Regions from separate parts of the Cupriavidus nantongensis genome, predicted to be linked through region 1. Evidence: predicted binding sites of a transcription regulator. Region 1 holds the regulator's gene; each other region holds the start of a gene.

Evidence for each region. The regulator sigma-54, encoded in region 1, starts transcription at its own class of promoters, with help from an activator protein. The targets are predictions, from matches to a motif close to TGGCANGNAANCTGCTTT.
Region 2: the regulator sigma-54 is predicted to act here: its motif matches at 1,824-1,841, upstream of A2G96_RS25375 (GTP cyclohydrolase II).
Region 3: the regulator sigma-54 is predicted to act here: its motif matches at 1,685-1,702, upstream of A2G96_RS27210 (isopenicillin N synthase family dioxygenase).

Annotation. Positions count from the first base shown of each region.
Region 1 is NZ_CP014844.1:670,656-673,929, forward strand. Features, by position in the region: gene A2G96_RS03050 (PTS sugar transporter subunit IIA) at 1-97, opposite strand, end outside; gene hpf (ribosome hibernation-promoting factor, HPF/YfiA family) at 445-795, opposite strand; gene A2G96_RS03060 (RNA polymerase factor sigma-54) at 844-2,322, opposite strand; gene lptB (LPS export ABC transporter ATP-binding protein) at 2,446-3,246, opposite strand; gene lptA (lipopolysaccharide transport periplasmic protein LptA) at 3,255-3,274, opposite strand, start outside.
Region 2 is NZ_CP014845.1:915,148-918,421, reverse strand. Features, by position in the region: gene A2G96_RS25380 (URC4/urg3 family protein) at 1-531, opposite strand, end outside; gene A2G96_RS25375 (GTP cyclohydrolase II) at 528-1,766, opposite strand; gene A2G96_RS25370 (acyltransferase family protein) at 2,033-3,157, opposite strand.
Region 3 is NZ_CP014845.1:1,375,619-1,378,892, reverse strand. Features, by position in the region: gene A2G96_RS27215 (phospholipase D family protein) at 1-1,496, opposite strand, end outside; gene A2G96_RS27210 (isopenicillin N synthase family dioxygenase) at 1,919-2,917, shown strand; gene A2G96_RS27205 (superoxide dismutase family protein) at 2,985-3,274, opposite strand, start outside.

The DNA.
Region 1 (3,274 bases):
AGAGGAGCCCGGCCTGCTCGAACACACGTTTCTTGCTGGTGACGCTGACGTCGAGGGTGATGTTGCCGGGTGGCAGCAATTTGGCCAAACGATTCATGGGCGATGCGCAGGATTTCAGTTAGCGGGCGGATCGTTCCGCCGGGCAGCGGCTGGCTCCCTGCCGCTGCGGGCGGGGGGACGTCCGGCCCATTATAGAGCAGCGGCTACCCCTGCCTTGTGCGGTGCAGCGCCAGCGGATGCGGCCACGATTTCTCTCTCTTTGTATGGCGCAGCATACACCTTGGCGCTGCGCTTGCGAACATTTCGGGCTCCCATGCGTGACAAGGTTTGCTCCGCTGCCACAGCCGGCACCGCCCCCGGGGCGCAAAAAAGCCGCGCTTCGCGGCGCGGCTTGCCTGTGGAATCCTGGTTCAGCAGCCCTCTGCGGGGCTGCCGGGCACGGGTTTATTGCTGCATTTGCGCTGCGGCCATCTGGTACTTGACCGCTTCGCGGTCGTGGCCTTGCACGCGATCCTTGTAGCGAATCACCTGACGGTCCAGCTTGTCGACGAGTGCGTCGATCGCCGCATACAGGTCTTCATGATGCGCTTCGACAAAGATGTCCTTGCCCTTGAGATGCAGATTGATTTCCGCGTACTGACGCCGGTCCTTTTCCTTGTGATTGTCGACAGAGAGCAGCACGCTAACGCCAATGACTTGATCGAAATGCCTGACGATTCGCTCCAGCTTCGTTTCCACGTACTCACGCAGAGGCGGCGTGATGTCCAGGTGGTGTCCACTGATCTTGAAGTTCATAGCGCTTCTCCTTCTGAAAGAGCCTCACCAGGCAGGCGGTGGGCTCGGCTACAAAGACTTGCGGAGATTGACTGCGGGGATTTTCAAGGCTTCACGATACTTGGCGACGGTGCGGCGCGCGACAACGAAGCCCTGTTCGCCCAGCAGTTCGGCGATGCGACTGTCGGAAAGGGGATTCCTCGGGTCTTCGGCTCCTATCAGTTGCTTGATCAAGGCGCGGATGGCCGTTGATGAAGCCGCGCCACCGGTCTCGGTGGACACGTGGCTGCCGAAGAAGTACTTCAGTTCGAAAGTACCCATCGGCGTGGCCATGTATTTATTGGTCGTCACCCGGGAGATGGTTGACTCGTGTAAACCCAGTGTATCGGCAATCTCCCGCAAAACCAAGGGGCGCATGGCGATTTCACCGTGGGTGAAAAAGTTCTTTTGACGCTCGACAATGGCCTGCGAAACCCGCAGGATCGTGTCGAACCTTTGCTGGATGTTCTTGATCAGCCAGCGCGCCTCCTGCAGCTTCTGCTGCAGCCCCGCGGTGCCGGTTTCGCCCTTGGCGCCACGCAGGATCTGGGCATACATATCATTGATGCGCAGCCTCGGCATCACATCCGGATTGAGCTGCGCGATCCAGCCGCCACCGCTCTTGCGCACGAACACATCGGGCACGACGAAGTCGGCCTCGGGGCGGCTGTACGCGTGGCCCGGGTAGGGCGCCAGCGAGCGGATCAGGTCATGCGCGGCCTTGAGCGCGACTTCATCGACCTGCAGGGCCTTCTTCAGCCGCGTGTAGTCGCGTACCGCAAGAAGTTCCAGGTGATGGGTGACGATGGTCAGCGCCAGTTCGCGCTGCGGGTGCGTCAGGCGGCGCAATTGCAGCGCCAGGCATTCGGCCGCGTTGCGCGCGCCCACGCCGGGCGGATCGAAGCTCTGCAGCAGCGTCAGGATGGCGTGGACTTCGTCGGGGTCGAACTCGAGTTCTTCGGGCAGCTCCGCGCAGATCTCTTCGAGCGATGCGCTCAGGTAGCCATCGTCGTCGAGCGATTCGATCAGGAAGATGGCGAGCCCCTTGTCGCGCGCCGAGATCTTCAGCGGCGTCAACTGCTCCATCAGGTATTCGCGCAGCGTGGGCTCGGCATCGCGCAGCTGCATCGGCGTCTTTTCGTCCTCGTCGCCTTGCGGGCGGCGGGCGAAGTCGTCCAGGCTCCAGTCGCCGTTGCTGTAGTCGTCGCCGCTGCTGTTGTCGCCGTAGCCGTCATCGGCGGCGCCTTCGGTGCGGGCGTCGCCATTGCCCTGGGGCTCGGCGGGGGCGGGCGCGGGCGCGCTTTGCAAGTTGACCGAGCCGTCGGCGGCCACGCGCAGCGGGCTTTCGATCCAGTCGTTCTCCCGCTCGAGCAGCGGGTTTTCCGTCAGCGCCTGTTCGACTTCCTGCTGCAGTTCCAGCGTGGAAAGCTGCAGCAGCCGGATCGACTGTTGCAGCTGCGGGGTCAGGGCCAGGTGCTGGGAGAGGCGGAGCTGTAGCGACGGTTTCATGCGACCTATTTTATGCGCATCTTTCCGATGTTGGAACGGAAATTGCTATCGCTGATGCGCCGTGATCGCCGCTGGCTCTCCCTGCCATGCAGCCATGGCGGCCCGCGCCGGGCCGCCAGCTTGTCACATGCGGAAGTTCTCGCCCAGGTAGACGCGCCGCACGGCGTCGTTGGCGATGATCTCTTCGGGCTGGCCCGCGGCCAGCACCGTGCCTTCGCTGATGATGTAGGCGTGGTCGCAGATGCCGAGCGTCTCGCGCACGTTGTGGTCGGTGATCAGCACGCCGATATTGCGCGCCTTCAGGAAGCTGACGATGCGCTGGATCTCGCCCACCGCGATCGGATCGACGCCGGCGAACGGTTCGTCGAGCAGGATGAAGCGCGGCGACGACGCCAGCGCGCGCGCGATTTCGACGCGGCGGCGCTCGCCGCCGGACAGCGACAGCGCCGGGTTGTTGCGCAGGTGCGCGATCTGCAGGTCGTCGAGCAGCGCATCGAGGCGGCGCTCGATCTCGGCCTTGGCCAGCGGCTTGCCCTTGTCGATCTGCAGCTCGAGCACTGCGCGGATGTTTTCCTCGACGTTGAGCTTGCGGAACACCGAGGCTTCCTGCGGCAGGTACGACAGCCCCATGCGCGCGCGCTCGTGAATCGGCAGGCCGCTGATGTGGTCGCCGTCGAGCACGATGTCGCCTTCGTCCAGCGCCACCAGGCCGACGATCATGTAGAACGACGTGGTCTTGCCCGCGCCGTTGGGGCCGAGCAGTCCGACCACCTCGCCGCTCTTGACGTCGAGCGAGACGTCCTTGACCACCGTGCGCGAGCCATAGCGCTTCTTCAGGTGGCGCACGACCAGCGTGCTGCCGCCGGGCAGGACGGAGTTGGCTTCGACGACAGGCTTGTCGGCAATGGTGGCGGTATCGGTCATGGGTACGGTCAGGGTTTGTTGGCGGGCG
Region 2 (3,274 bases), on a different contig from region 1:
CGCCGCGGAAAAGCCGCCGCGCGCAAACAGGTCGAAGCTGGCCGCGCCCAGTCCTTCCGAACGCGTCAGCACCGCGTCGCTGGTCGGATCGCGGTAGCGCCACTCCGGCCCGGCGCCCGCATCCAGCAGCACGCTGGGGATCACCAGGTCGATGCCGATGCGGGCGCGCTCCTCGCGGTGTTCGGGACCGCTCAGCGCGGCGCGCTCGCACAGCACCTGCCAGCGGTCGGTGCGCTGGTCGGCCCCGCCGCTTTCGAAATGGCGCCAGCGGCTGTGGTACGGCACCTGCAGGTCCGGATAGCGCTGCCGGATGGTGCTGGCGACGTAATCGGCAATCGCATGCACACGGTCCGGGTGCCAGGTGAAGAGTTCGGACGCGCCGCTGGCCACGTGTTCGGTGACCGCCGCGCAATGGGTGCGCACCGCCTCGGCACACAGCAGCGCCGCCGCGGGATGCCCTTCGGGCACCGGGCTGAGCCAGCCGTTGTCATGGCGTCCGTTGCCGGCACTGTCCTCGGGATACCTCGTCATTCGTTCAACCCCCTGCCCTTTGCCAGGGCCAGTTCGTTCGCATCCGGCGGCGTGTAGTGCGTGAAGTAGCCGGCGGCCACCTTGGCGTCGATCTCGACACGGGCGTCGGCGGGGATCAGCGCCTCGGGGATCGCCACCTGCTCGACCACCTCGATGCCCTGCGCCACCAGCGCGCCATGCTTCATGTTGCTCATCGACGCCCAGCGGTCGATGCGGCGGATGCCCAGCCAATGGAACACATCCGGCATCAGCTCCTGGAAACGCATGTCCTGCACGCCCGCCACGCATTCGGTACGGGCAAAATAAGTCTCGGCGCGGTCGCCGCCCGCCTGGCGCTTGCGCGCGTTGTAGACCAGGAACTTGGTCACCTCGCCCAGCGCGCGGCCCTCCTTGCGGTTGTAGACCACCAGCCCGACACCACCCTGCTGCGCCATCTCGATGCACACCTCGATGCCGTGTGCCAGGTACGGCCGGCAGGTACAGATGTCTGACCCGAACACATCCGATCCGTTGCATTCATCGTGCACGCGGCAGGCCACGCGGGTCTCGGGCTTGCCCAGCTGGCTGACATCGCCGAAGAAATACAGCGTCATGCCGCCGATCGGCGGCAAGAAAACCTTCAGGTCCGGCCGCGTGACCAGTTCCGGGAACATGCCGCCGGTCTGTTCGAACAGGCTGCGGCGCAGCACGCTTTCCTTGATGCCGAAGCGGGCCGCCATGCCGGGCAGGTACCACACCGGGTCGACCGCAGCCTTGGTCACGCGCACGTCGCCATTGGCATGCAACAGGTTGCCGTCGGGCTTGAGCCGGCCCGCGGCGATGGCCGAGACCAGCTCCGGCATGTTGATGTGCGCACGCGTCACCGCGATGGTCGGGCGGATATCGACGCCGGCGGCGATGCGTTCGGCAAAGACGCTGGAAACCAGGTGCCCCCACGGGTCGAGCGAGACGATCTTGTCCGGGTCGCCCCACTGCGGATGCGGGCCGATGGCCTCGGCGGGCGCAGTATCGGTCAGGTCGGGACGGTGGTCGCGCTGCAGCGTGCCGGAGGCGACCGCGAGGGCACGGTAGATGGCGTAGGCGCCGGCGTGGGTGCCGATCACATTGCGCTGCGCCGGATTGGCCAGGCTGGCGATCACCGGTCCACGCTCCGCCGCCGTGGGGGCGCCCCAGTGGATCGGCTCGGCCGGCTTGTCGCGGCGCGCGTGCGAAGTCAGGACGATATGGTCGGACATGACACCCTCGGTTCCCGATGGAATCCTGACCAATCGGTCAGGTTTACGATTCCATACTAGGCAACCTTTATGCCATCCCCCAATGCCCGTTTACGCCAGTGTTGCGCCTGTGTGTGTGGCGTCCAACGCAAGTCCGTGGCAGTGCCTTGCACGCCCGGCGTGCCGAAGGCACCACGCCGGCGGCTTGCATGCACCACCCGGATGCCGCGCGCGTCCGCGTAACGCAAGCGCGCTCCGCGTACGGCGTGCGGCGATGGTTGCAAGGGTTACATGGTCGGGCGGCTGGCCGAGCCCGGGCCGGAGCCGCCTGCCGCGTCCTGGCGGCCGCCCAGCGACGCCCGCAGTGCCGCGAACGGCTGCGCGCTTTCGACGAAGCGGTAGAACACGGCACCCGCCACATTGCTCAGCATCCAGGCCGCGGCCATGCCGAGCGCGTTCAGCACCGGCTGCCCCGGCGCCAGCTGCGACATCAGCGCGTTGACCACCAGGCACACCGGGAAATGAACCAGGAACACGGAATAGGAGATGCGCCCGAAGTACCCCACCACGCGCGCCCGCGGCCAGCGTTCCAGCCATTCGCCGCGGCGCGCCAGCGCCAGCAGCAGCGCGGTGGCCAGCGCCACGGCAATGCGCAAACGGAAGTCCAGCACCAGCGCGCCCAGCGCGACCGCGCCGAGCAGCGCCAGCGGCAGCAGCGGGCGGCCGGGGGCGGACGCCCAGTAGGCCAGCGTGCCCATGCCATAGGCTCCGAAGAAGTACACCGCCCAGATATCCCACGCGGCATCGCGGTTGAACCAGAACAGCGACGCCCCGGCCGCCAGCGCCACCAGGCCGATGCTGACCGCCACCCCCGCGGGCGCCCTGCCGCGCGACACCGCGCGTGCGGCCCACAGCGTGCCCAGCAGCAGCGCGAACAACTGCAGGTCGATGGCCACGTACCAGGCCCCGGCCGACAACGCGTCGACATCGACGATGTCATGGAGCAGCGTCAGGTGCGCGAGCAGCTGGCCCAGCGTAGGCGACGCCGGGATCGAGTCATGCGTCATCCAGTGCCGCGCCACGGCGGCGCCGGCAATGCTGAGCAGGATCGCCGCGGCAAACGGCACCACCAGTTTCTGGTAGCGGCGCCACAGCAGCGACAGCGGGTGCTGGCGGATCTCCAGCCGTCCGTCGGGCGCCAGGCTGCGCGCCGCCAGGAAGCCGCTGACCACCAGGAACACCTGCACCGCGATGCGGGCGTAGTCATAGAGCCAGTCCACCAGCCCTGGCGCCAGTTGGTAGGCGGCGTCGGACATCGGTCCATAAAAGGCGAGGTGGTGCAGGACGATCAGTTGCGAACTGACGGCTTTGAGGGCGTCGATGCACGGCAGGCGCGACGGGCGGGGGCTCATTGTTATAGGGAGGATGCAAAGGGCACGGAAGGCGCGATTCTACCCGCTGCGTGGCCATCTAATGTGGCGCAATGCCTACATTCTGCGGATTGGTTACACAGTGGCCGCGCTTGTTGC
Region 3 (3,274 bases), on a different contig from region 1:
TGGCGGATCACCTCATCGCCGCGCCGTTCCAGCCAGTAGAGCTGGCCGGTCTCGTCCAGCTTGACCTGGTAGGCCGCCTGCGGGACCACGCTGGCGAAGGTGGATTCGATCCGGCCCGCCAGCGCGGGGCTGTCGATAATAAAGCCGAGTTCGGTGTTGAGCATGGCCGAACGCGGATCGAAATTGAACGAGCCCACGAAGACCCGGCTGCCATCGACCGCAAAGGTCTTGGCGTGCAGGCTGGAGCCCGAGCTGCCGAAGGGGCCGGCGCGCTCCTCCTTCTTGCGCGGCGCGGCCGCGCGGCGCAGCTCGTACAGGTCCACGCCGGCCTCGAGCAGGGCCTTGCGCCGCTTGGCATAGCCCGAATGCACGGCGGCCACGTCGGTGGCCTCCAGCGCATTGGTCAGCACGCGTACCGCGACGCCGCGCCTGGCCATATCGGCGAAATAGGACGTGCCGCCGGTCGAAGGCACGAAGTAGGGCGAGACCAGGTCGAGCTCGCGCTGCGGCTCGCCCAGGATCTCGCGCAGCTGGTGCGCCACCAGCGTGCTGCGCGAGGCTTCGCCCAGCGCCTTGGCGGGATTGTCGCTGACCATGCGCGTGCTGGCCCACTGGAACTGCAGCGTGCCGTCGAGCATCCGCTGCACGTCGGGCAGTTCGCGCACCGCGGCCAGGTAGGCCGCCGCGGCCGGGTTGCGCTCGACCTCGCGCGCGTGTCCGACCAGCGCCTGCAGCCGCTCCACGCTGACCGGCGGCAGCAGCCGGTCGACCGGGTAGGCCGACGCGCTGGACCAGTAGCGGTCGAAATCCTGCGCCACGTCGCCGGCCGCCGGACCGACTGCAATCACGTCGAGGTCGGCGAACAGCACGCCGTCGGTGGCGCCGAAGTATTCGTCGCCGACATTGCGCCCGCCGATGATGGTGGCGACGCCATCGGCGGTGAACGACTTGTTGTGCATGCGCCGGTTCAGGCGCCGGAAATCGGTCAGGAAGTTGAGCGCCTTGGGGTGGCGGATCACGAACGGGTTAAAGATGCGCACCTCGACCTGCGGGTGCGCGTCCATCGCGGCCAGCAGTTCGTCCATGCCGGCAATGCCGTTGTCATCGAGCAGCAGGCGTACGCGCACGCCGCGATCGGCGGCCTCGTGCAGGGCCTCGAGCAGCAGCGTGCCGGTCAGGTCGTCGCGCCAGATGTAGTACTGCACGTCGAGCGTGCGCTGCGCGGTGCGCGCCAGTTGCACGCGCGCGGCAAAGGCGGCGTAGGCGTTCTCCAGCGGGTGGATGCCGCTCAATCCCGGGTGCTGTGCCACTGCGCCGGCCAGCGCCTGGCCCAGCGGCGTGGCTTGGGCTTCGGCCGGCGTCAGCGCAGCGGATTCGGTGCGGGGATTCAGCGGCGGCAGCGCGCAGCCGCCAAGCAGGGCGGCGCAGCACAGCATCAGCGAACTGGCGCGCAGGCGGCGCTGGGGGGCGAATGCGGCGTGGGTCGGCAATGGCATTGGGCGTCGGGACGGCCCGGTTGCGGGGCCCCGTGGTTGCGGCAATGGCGCCATGTTGCCATGCCCAGTCGGGTGCGTCGCGATTCGGGCGGGCGCAAGCGGCTGCGCCATGCACCAGACTGCGCCCTGGCGTGCGCCATGGCGTAGCACGGCAGCGCAAAAACCGTTGAGTCTTCGAGGTACGGCGCTGGCCCGGAACCTGCATGAGCGGCGGCAAGAGTAGAAGCGTTCACCAGCCGCGTGCCAGATCGATGCGCATGCGGGCTGGCCGGGAATTGCTCTTGAAGTCCGTGCCCCGCGCCGTTGCGCAGGCTGGCACCGTCGGCCTCAGGAGCGCGCTGTCCCGGCGCGCATTGTCGTTGGCGGCCATGCCTGGGCCGGCGCGGGGCAAGTCCCCTGACCCGCTTGCCACGAGGAATGCCATGACCCAGCCAGACCAAGCCTGCACCCTGGACGAACTCCGCCGCGAATCGCGCATGGGCGCGTTCGGCTCCGAAACCCGCCAGCGCGAGATCCGCCGCATCGACCTGTCCGACTACGCGCGGCGCAAGCCGCAGATTGCCGACGCGCTGTGGCAGGCATCGATCGACGTCGGCTTCTTCCAGCTCGCCAACCACGGCATCGACCTCGCCAGCGTGCACGATGCCTTTGCCATGACCGAGCGCTTCTTTGCGCTGCCCGTTGAAGTGAAGGCGCAATACCCGCTGCAGAAGGCCAACAACGCCGGCTGGGAAAGCCGCGCGCAGGTCCGGCCCTCCACCGGCACGCCGGACCAGAAGGAGTCCTACCAGATCACGCGCCCGCACATGGATGGCCTGTGGCCGGGCGAGGACGAAATGGCAGGCTTCCGCGACACCATGCTTGCCTTCGAGGCGCAATGCTGGGAAGTCGGCATGAAGGTACTGTCATGCTTTGCCGACAAGCTGGGCTTTGCCAGCGACTTTTTCACGCAGGCGCACGATCCGCGCGCGCCGGACTACCAGAGCACGCTGCGGCTGCTGCACTACTACGCGATCCCGCCCGAGCTGCGCGACGGGCTGGGCCTGTGGCGCGCCGGCGCGCATACGGACTTCGACTGCCTGACGCTGTTGTTCCAGCGCCCCGGCCAGGGCGGCCTGCAGGTATGCCCGGGCAAGGAGATGGCGGCGCAGGCATGGACCCCGATCGAGCCGGACGAGACCGTCATCACTTGCAATATCGGCGACATGCTGATGCGCTGGAGCGATGACCGGCTGCCGTCGAACTTCCATCGCGTCCGCAATCCCGCGCCGGGCGAGTACATGGGGTCGCGCTACAGCATGGCGTTCTTCTGCCAGGCCAACCGTGGCGCGACCATCGCGGGGCCGGGCGGCAAGTATCCGCCGATCAGCGCGGGGGATTACCTGCGCCAGCGGGTCAATGCGAACTTCAAGGGGGATTGAGGAGGGTGCGGCAGCGCGGCGAGCCCGGACCCGCGTGGTCCAGGCCCGCCGGCCGAGCGTGCTGCGCTCAGGACGCGGCCACCACGCCGCAGGCAATGCGGCCGCCGGCATTGCCGGTGGGCTGCGTCTTGTAGTCGTCCGGATCCTTGTGCACCACCACCGCGCGGCCGATCACGCTGTTGGTGCCGGTGCCCACCGACAGCGACGGCAGCAGCATGCTGACGCGCACGTTGCCGCTGGCATCGGCGGTGACGTTGTTCATGTCGCCGGCATGGTGGTCCGGCATGGTCATCTGCCCGTGGGGCTTGCCGGTCGGGTTGAAATGGCCGCCCGCGCTCATCGCGTCAGGCGCGGAGC